One region of the Kitasatospora saccharophila genome, then DNA from elsewhere that is predicted to be linked to it. Evidence: predicted binding sites of a transcription regulator. Region 1 holds the regulator's gene; the other holds the start of a gene.
The links. The regulator HrcA, encoded in region 1, represses chaperone genes, less so after heat shock. The targets are predictions, from matches to a motif close to TTNGCACTCNGNNNNNCNGAGTGCNAA.
Positions count from the first base shown of each region.

Region 2: a site for HrcA is predicted at 1,940-1,966, ahead of groES (co-chaperone GroES). Genes of this name have one in related genera too.

Region 1 is NZ_BAAANS010000002.1:162,790-167,591, forward strand. Features, by position in the region: gene ABD345_RS02550 (S41 family peptidase) at 1-469, opposite strand, end outside; gene ABD345_RS02555 (16S rRNA (uracil(1498)-N(3))-methyltransferase) at 561-1,304, opposite strand; gene dnaJ (molecular chaperone DnaJ) at 1,432-2,568, opposite strand; gene hrcA (heat-inducible transcriptional repressor HrcA) at 2,649-3,722, opposite strand; gene htpX (zinc metalloprotease HtpX) at 4,023-4,802, shown strand, end outside.
Region 2 is NZ_BAAANS010000013.1:74,192-78,993, forward strand. Features, by position in the region: gene groL (chaperonin GroEL) at 1-1,373, opposite strand, end outside; gene groES (co-chaperone GroES) at 1,491-1,796, opposite strand; gene ABD345_RS12115 (class I SAM-dependent methyltransferase) at 2,163-3,341, shown strand; gene ABD345_RS12120 (polysaccharide deacetylase family protein) at 3,317-4,204, opposite strand; gene ABD345_RS12125 (hypothetical protein) at 4,272-4,532, opposite strand; gene tsaD (tRNA (adenosine(37)-N6)-threonylcarbamoyltransferase complex transferase subunit TsaD) at 4,529-4,802, opposite strand, start outside.

The DNA.
Region 1 (4,802 bases):
CCAGCAGCACCCGCCCGCCGGTGGCACCCTCCGGCACCGGTTCGAAGGCCAGCGCGCCGATCGGCCCGTACGGCAGCCGCGACGGCTCCCCGCCGTCCAGCGGCACCGCGAACGCCCAGGTCCGCCGGATCGTCTCCTGGCCCGCGGTGGTGATCGCCACCGGCCGCCCGTCCGCGCTCCACCCCACCAGCGCGGTGTACGGGCTCCCCCAGTACGTCAGCCGGCGCGGCGCCCCGCCCTCCACCGACCCGACGTGCACCTCCGGCGCCCCGTCCCGGGTCGACGCCCAGGCCAGCGAGCGCCCGTCCGGCGAGAACCGCACCGCGCCCACCGGCGCCCGGTCCGCCGTCACCCGCCAGGCCCGCCCGCCCTCCACGGGCGCCAGCCAGACGTCGTCCTCGGCGACGAAGGCCACGAGGCCGTCGTGCAGGTGGGGGTGGCGCAGGTAACCGCGCGTAGCTTCCGTCATCCCGCCAGCCTAGGACGCGAAGCTCACGGAACGTCAGAGAACTGCTGCGCCGACCGCGTTCGGAACCGGGTGCGCGCGCGGCGGTTCCCCGCTACCCCCAGCGGCCGGTGCGGCCGAGCAGGAGGGCGCCGGCCGCGACGCCCGCGGTGGAGGTGCGCAGGACGGAGGGGCCGAGGCGGTGCGGTGCGGCGCCGGCCTCGGCGAAGGCGGCGATCTCGTCCGGGGAGACGCCCCCCTCGGGTCCGACCACCAGCACGATCTCGCCCGCGGCCGGGAGCGCCGCGGTGGCCAGCGGCCGCGAGCCCTCCTCGTGCAGGACGGCCGCGAAGTCCGCGGCGGCGAGCAGCGGCAGCAGTTGCCGGGTGGTCAGCGCGTCCCGGACCTCGGGGAAGCGCAGCCGCCGGGACTGCTTGCCCGCCTCGCGCGCGGTGGCCCGCCACTTGGCGAGCGCCTTGGCGCCGCGCTCGCCCTTCCACTGGGTGATGCAGCGGGAGGCCGCCCAGGGGACGATCACGTCGATGCCGGCCTCGGTCATGGTCTCGACGGCGAGTTCGCCGCGGTCGCCCTTGGGGAGCGCCTGGACGACGGTGATCCGGGGTGCGGGGGCGGGTTCCTCGCGGACGGCGGTGACCAGCACGTCGAGGGCGTCCTTGCCGTGCAGCGCGGCGACGGTGCCGTCCGCGCCGCGGCCGCGGCCGTCGGCCAGCGTGAGCGCCTCGCCGGGCTCCAGGCGCTTGACGGCGACGGCGTGCCGGCCCTCGGGGCCGTCGAGGCGGACGGTCGTGCCGGGCGCGGCTCCCGTCAGGTCGTCGACGACGAACACGGGTGCGGTCATCGGTGCAGCGGTCCTCTCCGGCGGGAGCCGTCTCGGGGGGAGAACGGGCCGGGAGCGGCGGGGGCACGCGGCCCCGCACCGCTCCCGGCCCGGGTCGTACGGGTGGTCGGGGTCGCCGACCGCTGTCTCACCGGCCGTTGAAGGCGTCCTTCAACCGGGAGAACAGGCCCTGCTGGCCGGGCGCGAACTGCCCGGAGGGACGCTCCTCGCCGCGGAGCACGGCGAGCCGCCGCAGCAGTTCCTCCTGCTCGGGGTCGAGCTTGGTGGGCGTCTGCACCTCGACGTGCACTATCAGGTCGCCCCGGCCGCCGCCGCGCAGGTGGGTGATGCCGCGGCCGTGCAGCGGGATCGACTGGCCGGACTGGGTGCCGGGCCGGATGTCGACCTCCTCCAGGCCGTCGAGGGTCTGCAGCGGCACCTGGGTGCCGAGCGACGCGGCGGTCATCGGGATGGTGACGGTGCAGTGCAGGTCGTCGCCGCGCCGCTGGAAGGTCGGGTGGCTGGTCTCGGCGATCTCGACGTACAGGTCGCCGGCGGGGCCGCCGCCGGGGCCGACCTCGCCCTCGCCGGCCAGCTGGATCCGGGTGCCGTTGTCGACGCCGGCCGGGATCTTGACGGTGAGGGTGCGGCGGGCGCGGACCCGGCCGTCGCCGGCGCACTCGGGACAGGGGGTGGGGACGACGGTGCCGAAGCCCTGGCACTGCGGGCAGGGGCGGGAGGTCATGACCTGGCCCAGGAAGGACCGGGTGACCTGGGAGACCTCGCCCTTGCCGCGGCACATGTCGCAGGTCTGCGCGGAGGTGCCGGGGGCGGCGCCCTCGCCGCTGCAGGTGGTGCAGGTGACGGCGGTGTCGACCTGGAGTTCCTTGGTGGTGCCGAAGGCGGCCTCCTCCAGGGTGATCTCCAGCCGGATCATGGCGTCCTGGCCGCGGCGGGTGCGCGAGCGCGGGCCGCGCTGGCCGGTCGCGGCGCCGAAGAAGGCGTCCATGATGTCGGAGAAGCCGAACCCGGCCGCGCCCGCGCCGAAGCCGCCCGCGCCGCCGCCCGGCGACAGCGGGTCCCCGCCGAGGTCGTAGACCTGACGCTTCTGCGGGTCGGAGAGCACCTCGTAGGCGGCGTTGATCTCCTTGAACCGCTCCTGCGTCTTCGGGTCCGGGTTGACGTCCGGGTGCAGTTCACGGGCGAGGCGCCGGAACGCCTTCTTGATCTCGTCCTGCCCCGCGTCGCGTCGGACGCCGAGTACCGCGTAGTAGTCCGTGGCCACCAAATGCTCCGGTTTGTTCCGCCTCTAGAAGTGCCTGCGACAGCACGCTGCCTGTTGCGCCGTTCCGCTGCGCCGTTCCGCTACGACTCCGCCAGGATCTGGCCGACGTACCGTGCCACCGCGCGCACCGCCCCCATTGTGCCCGGGTAATCCATCCGGGTCGGACCGATCACTCCCAGCTTTGCCACGCTCTGGTCGCCCGAACCGTAACCGACCGAGACCACGGACGTGGAATTGAGCCCCTCGTACGCGATCTCGTGGCCGATCCGGACCGTCATCGCCGAGTCCGCCGTCTCACCCAGCAGGCGCAACAGCACCACCTGCTCCTCCAGGGCCTCCAGGACCGGGCGGATGGTGAGCGGGAAGTCGTGGCCGAAGCGGGTCAGGTTGGCGGTGCCCGCCAGCATGATCCGCTCCTCGTTCTGTTCGGCCAGCGCCTCGAACAGGACCGTCAGCACGGTGCTGACGGCGGGCCGGTCGGCGGGCTCGAAACCGGCCGGCAGGTCCTCCAGGACGGTCGGCACCTCGGGCAGCCGGCAGCCGCCCGCCATGCCGTTGAGCTTGGCCCGCAGGTCCGCCAGCAGGGCCTCGCCGACCGGGGCGGGGCAGTCGACCATCCGCTGCTCGACCCGGCCGGTGTTGGTGATCAGCACCAGCATCAGCTTGGTCGGGGTGAGCGACACCAGTTCGATGTGCCGCACCGTGGAGCGGGTCAGCGAAGGGTACTGGACCACCGCGACCTGCCGGGTCAGCTGGGCGAGCAGCCGCACCGTCCGGGCCACCACGTCGTCCAGGTCGACCGCGCCCTCCAGGAAGTGCCGGATCGCCCGGCGCTCCGGCGGGGTCATCGGCTTGACCTCGGCGAGCCGGTCGACGAACAGCCGGTAGCCCTTGTCGGTGGGGATCCGGCCCGCACTGGTGTGCGGCTGGTGGATGTACCCCTCCTCCTCCAGCGCGGACATGTCGTTGCGGACGGTGGCCGGGGAGACGCCGAGGTTGTGCCGCTCCACCAGGGCCTTGGAGCCGACCGGCTCCTCGGTGCCCACGTAGTCCTGGACGATCGCCCGGAGCACCGCGAGCCGCCGCTCGTCCAGCGGACGGGCGGACGGGCGCGGGTCGATGAGTCGGCCGTCGGGCTTGCCGTCGTCCGGCATGGGGCACGCACCTCCGTCGTCGTCCGTTGTTCCGGTGTCCGCTCCGGCCTGGCACTCAGCTGGGCAGAGTGCCAGAACCGTACGTGCCAGTGTACGGCCCGGGCCTGACGGCAGGAACGGTGCGCCCGCGTGATCCTCGTCCGAAGAAGGTGCGACGCGCCCGGAGGTCGTCCGGTTCCCACCGAATTCCCACCGTTTCGGATGGTGCCCGCGGGCCCGCCCGGTGGCAGCATCGAAGGCGAGCGGGGCAGCCGGGCGAGCGGCCGGGCCCGGCCCGCGCGAGGCAGAGGAGGAGCAGCGATGTCCGCTTCCCAGCACTCCAGGTTCGCCCCCGACCGCGGCCTGACCGGTCGGATGGTCACCACCATGTTCCTGATCGGCCTGCTCTACGTGGGCTTCACCGGCCTGCTGATCGTGCTGCTGCGCGGCGCCTGGCCGCTGGTGGTGCTGATCTCCGGCGGCCTGTTCGTCGCCCAGTTCTGGTTCTCCGACAAGATCACCGAACGGGCGATGGGCGCCCACCGGGTCACCCCCGAGCAGTACCCGCAGCTGCACGGCGCGGTGGACCGGCTGTGCGCGCTGGCCGACATGCCCAAGCCCCGGGTCGCGGTCGCCGACAACGACATGCCCAACGCCTTCGCCACCGGCCGCAACCCGCAGAACGCGGTGGTCTGCGTGACCACCGGCCTGCTGCGCCGACTGGAGCCGGAGGAGCTGGAGGGCGTGCTGGCGCACGAACTGTCGCACGTCGCGCACCGGGACGTCGCGGTGATGACGGTCGCCGGGTTCCTCGGCGTGCTGGCCGGCGCGATGACCAGGATCGCCCTGTACGGCGGGATGATGGGCGGCGGCAACCGCAACAGCAACGACCAGAACGCGGCGATCGCGATGGTGCTGATCCCGCTGGCCTCGATGGTGGTGTACGCGGTCAGCTTCCTGCTGACCAGGCTGCTCTCCCGCTACCGCGAGCTGGCCGCCGACCGGGCCGCCGCCCAGCTGACCGGGCGGCCCGCGGCGCTGGCCTCGGCGCTGACCAAGGTGACCGGGCAGATCGCCGCCATCCCGACCAAGGACCTGCGG
Region 2 (4,802 bases), on a different contig from region 1:
GCGTTCTGGGCGATCCAGCGCAGCGGCTCGGCGAGCGCCTTGCGGACCACGGCGACACCGGTGGCCTCGTCGCCGGACAGGCCGAGGCCGTCCTCCAGGACCTTCGCGGCGTGCACGAGCGAGGCGCCGCCGCCGGCGACGATGCCCTCCTCGACCGCGGCGCGGGTCGCCGAGATGGCGTCCTCCAGGCGGTGCTTGCGCTCCTTGAGCTCGACCTCGGTGGCCGCGCCGACCTTGATCACGCAGACGCCGCCGGCCAGCTTGGCGAGGCGCTCCTGGAGCTTCTCGCGGTCCCAGTCGGAGTCGGTGTTGGCGATCTCGGCCTTGATCTGGGCCACCCGGCCCGCGACCTCGGCGGAGTCGCCGGCACCGTCGACGACGATGGTCTCGTCCTTGGTGACGGTGATGCGGCGGGCGGTGCCGAGCACGTCCAGGCCGACCTGGTCGAGCTTGAGGCCGACCTCCTCGGAGACGACCTGGCCGCCGGTGAGGGTGGCGATGTCGCCGAGGATGGCCTTGCGGCGGTCGCCGAAGCCGGGGGCCTTGACCGCGACCGCGTTGAAGGTGCCGCGGATCTTGTTGACCACCAGGGTGGAGAGGGCCTCGCCGTCGACGTCCTCGGCGATGATCAGCAGCGGGCGGGAGCCGCCGGCCTGCAGGACCTTCTCCAGCAGCGGCAGGAGCTCCTGGATGGAGGAGATCTTGCCCTGGTTGATCAGGACGTACGGGTCCTCCAGGACGGCTTCCTGGCGCTCCGCGTCGGTGACGAAGTACGGCGACAGGTAGCCCTTGTCGAACTGCATGCCCTCGGTGAACTCGAGCTCGACGCCGAAGGTGTTGGACTCCTCGACGGTGATCACACCGTCCTTGCCGACCTTGTCGATCGCCTCGGCGATCAGCTCGCCGACCTGGGTGTCCTGGGCGGAGAGGGAGGCGACGGCGGCGATGTCGTCCTTGCCCTCGATCTCGCGGGCCACCGAGAGCAGGTGCTCGGAGACGGCGGCGACGGCCTTGTCGATGCCCTTCTTCAGGGCGGCCGGGCCGGCGCCCGCGGCGACGTTGCGCAGACCCTCGTTGACCAGGGCCTGGGCCAGCACGGTGGCGGTGGTGGTGCCGTCGCCCGCGACGTCGTTGGTCTTGGTGGCGACCTCCTTGACCAGCTGCGCGCCGAGGTTCTCGTACGGGTCGTCGAGCTCGACCTCGCGGGCGATGGTCACACCGTCGTTGGTGATGGTGGGGGCGCCGAACTTCTTGTCGATGACGACGTTGCGGCCCTTGGGGCCGATGGTCACCTTGACGGTGTCGGCCAGCTTGTTGACACCGCGCTCCAGCGAGCGGCGGGCGTCCTCGTCGAACTGCAGGGTCTTCGCCATGGTCCCGTTTCCTCAGGGGTAGGTCTGCGTACGTGGAGCAACAACCGCGCCCCGGGCCCCTGTCAGTGCTGACACGGTTCCGGGGCGGGGCTGGGACGTCTTACTGCGCGGACGTCTTTACTTCTCGATGATCGCGAGGACGTCGCGGGCCGAGAGGACGAGGTACTCCTCGCCCTGGTACTTCACCTCGGTGCCGCCGTACTTCGAGTACAGGACGATGTCACCGACGGCGACGTCGAGCGGCAGACGCTGGCCGTCCTCGAAGCGGCCCGGGCCGACGGCCAGGACGACGCCCTCCTGGGGCTTCTCCTTGGCGGTGTCCGGGATCACCAGGCCGGAGGCGGTGGTGGTCTCGGCGTCGAGCGGCTGGACCACGATGCGGTCCTCGAGCGGCTTGATGGCAACCTTGCTGCTGGTGGTCACGTCCGAGCTCCCCTTCGGAGATTACGGGGTTGTCTAACAGGTAGGTGGCGAAGTCTGCGCGGCCGCCGTCGCGGGGGTCGGACACGCTTCATCGCGTTAGCACTCTCCCTGGGGGGAGTGCCAGGAACGACCTTAGGACGCGGTTAGCACTCAGTCAACCAGAGTGCCAATGGCGTCGGGTTCGAGTTTCCGTTCGACACCGGGCGGCCCCGAGTACGGATACTCAAGTCGCGCACGAATTCCCTTGCCAGGGTGGGCACATGGCGAAGAAACGGCAGCCCGTGGGACGGGCGCCGGCCGGGCCGGTGCCGGCGGCCTCGGTGCTCGGTGCGCTGCGGCCCCGAGCCGAGCCGCGACAATGGCCCGGTGGAGATCGAGTCGTTCCGGGCGCTGCTGACCGAACAGGGGCAGGCGCTGCTGGCCGAGTTGCGGGGGTTCACGGCGGCCGGGGAGCTGGCGCTGGCGACCAGGCTGCGGCGGGAGTACCCGGCGGAGCTGGTGCGGGCGGCGTTCGAGCAGGCCCGGCTGCGGCAGCGGGCCCGGGCGAAGTTCGGGGCGGACGCGGACGCGATGTACTTCACCCAGCACGGGGTGGAGCAGGCGACCCGGCGTTCGGTGGCCGAGTGGCGGGCGGGCCGGTTCGCGGCGCTGGGGGTGCGGCGGCTGGCCGACCTGTGCTGCGGGATCGGCGGGGACGCCGTCGCGCTGGCCCGGGCCGGGATCGCGGTGCTGGCGGTCGACCGGGACGGGCTCACCTGCGAGGTGGCCCGGGCGAACGCGGCGGCGCTGGGCGTGGCCGATCTGGTGGAGGTCCGCCGGGCGGACGTCGCGGACGTCGACACGGCGGGCTTCGACGCGGTGTTCACCGATCCGGCGCGGCGCACCTCGCACGGCCGGGTGTTCGACCCCCAGGCGTACTCGCCGCCGCTGTCCTGGGCGGTGGAGGCGGCCCGCGGCGCCCCGTTCGGTGCGCTGAAGGTGGCGCCGGGCATCCCGCACGAGCTGGTGCCGGAGGGCGCCGAGGCGGAGTGGGTGTCGGACCGGGGCGAGGTGAAGGAGGCGGTGCTGTGGTTCGGCACGGCCGCCGCCGAGCCGTACCGGGCGACGCTGCTGCCCGGCCCGCACTCGCTGTCCGGCGGCGCGCTCCCCGCCCCGCCGGTGGGCCCGGTGGGCCGCTACCTGTACGAGCCGGACGGCGCGGTGATCCGCGGCCGGATGGTCGCCGAGGTGGTGGCGGCGGTGGACGGGCGGCTGATCGACCCGATGATCGCCTACGTCACCTCGGACGAGCTGCGGCCGACGCCGTACGCGCAGGCGTACGAGCTGACCGACGTGCTGCCGTTCCAGGTGAAGCGGCTGAAGGCGCTGGTGAAGGAGCGCCGGATCGGCACCGTGGTGATCAAGAAGCGCGGGACGTCGATCGTCCCGGAGGAGCTGCGGCGGCAGCTGAAGCCGGCCGGGCCGAACGCGGTGACGGTGCTCGTGGCCCGCACCGCGGCCGGCCCGGTGATGATGCTGGGTCAGCCGGTGGGCCGGGCGATGTAGTCGTCGAGGCGGGCGACCGCGAAGCCCTGCTCCTGGATCCGGGAGAGCAGTTCGCCGAACATCCGGGTCATGGTCTCGCCCTTGAGCTCGGACGGGCCGCGGAAGTGGGCGAGGATGATGTCGCCGTTGCGCAGCTTCTTGTCGGCGGCCTGGTACTGCATGTCGTGGATCTGCATGGACTCCCGCCACAGCACGACGGCGCGCGGCCCGCACTCCTGGACGGCGGCGTTCAGGGCGGCGGTGTTGGCGCCGTCGCCGTAGGGCGGGCGGAACAGGTACGGGGCGGTGCCGTACTGCTCGGTGAGGGCCGCCTGGTCGTCGCAGACCTGTGACTTCTGCTGGGCGGCCGGGAGCTTGCTCATCACCGGGTGGTCGACGGTGTGGTTCTGGATGCTGTTGCCGAGCGCCTGCAGCGGCTTGAAGTAGGCGTAGTCGTTCTTGACGATGTCCTTGGTCAGGAACATCGTGACCGGCACCTTCAGCTCGGTGAGCATCTCGACGAACTCCGGGTCCTTCTCGGCCCCGTCGTCGATGGTGATGAACACGACCTTGTCGGAGGTCGGGACTTCGCTGAACACCGGCACCTGGCCGGACCTGGTGAGCTTGATCGGCCGGTCGGCGGGCGGGGCGGGCGCCTCGGGCATCGGCTTGAGCCCCCACTTCGCCCAGGCGGCCTCGGGCGCCGCGCCCCGGGCGGCCGCCGAGGGCGAGCCGGGAGCGGAGGCGGCCGGGGAGGTGGCGGCGACCGGCTTGGCCGGGACGGCCGGGGAACGGGCGGGCTCCGGGCCGCTGCTGCACCCGCCGGCCGCCAGCAGCACCGCCAGGGCGCCCGCCCCGTACCCGACCCGCACCCGCTGCTTCACCGATGTCCCCCGCTCGTCCTCGACACGCGTGTCGATAATAGGACGATCGGATCGGACTACTCGGTTGCTACCCCGCGTCCGTGCGGGTGAAGGTCCAGCGGTGCACCGGCCGGGCCAGCAGGTGCGCGGGCGGCTCCGGCACCGGCACCGGCTCGCCCGTCCACAGCGCGATCAGCAGCACCCGCTCGCCCGGCGCGGTGAACAGCTCCACCCGCTCCAGGCCGGCCGCGCCGCGCACCGCTGGCAGCGCGGACTCCCGTGCCCAGGCGTGCAGTTCGGCGCCCAGGCCGTCGGCGGCCCGGGCCTCCCACATCGCCGCCAGGGTCACTTCAGCGCCTCGTGCGCGTGCGCGTGGAAGTGCTCGTGCCCGGTGCCCGGGACGTGGGTCTCGGTGACCGGCAGCGAGGAGTCCGCCGACAGGTCGAAGGAGGACGGGGCGCGGTCGCGCCAGACCATCTCCGAGCCGAGCGCCGCCACCATCGCGCCGTTGTCGGTGCACAGGCCCGGCCGCGGCACCCGCAGCACGATGCCCGCCCGGTCGCAGCGCTGCTGCGCCATCTCGCGCAGCCGCGAGTTGGCCGCCACGCCGCCGCCGATC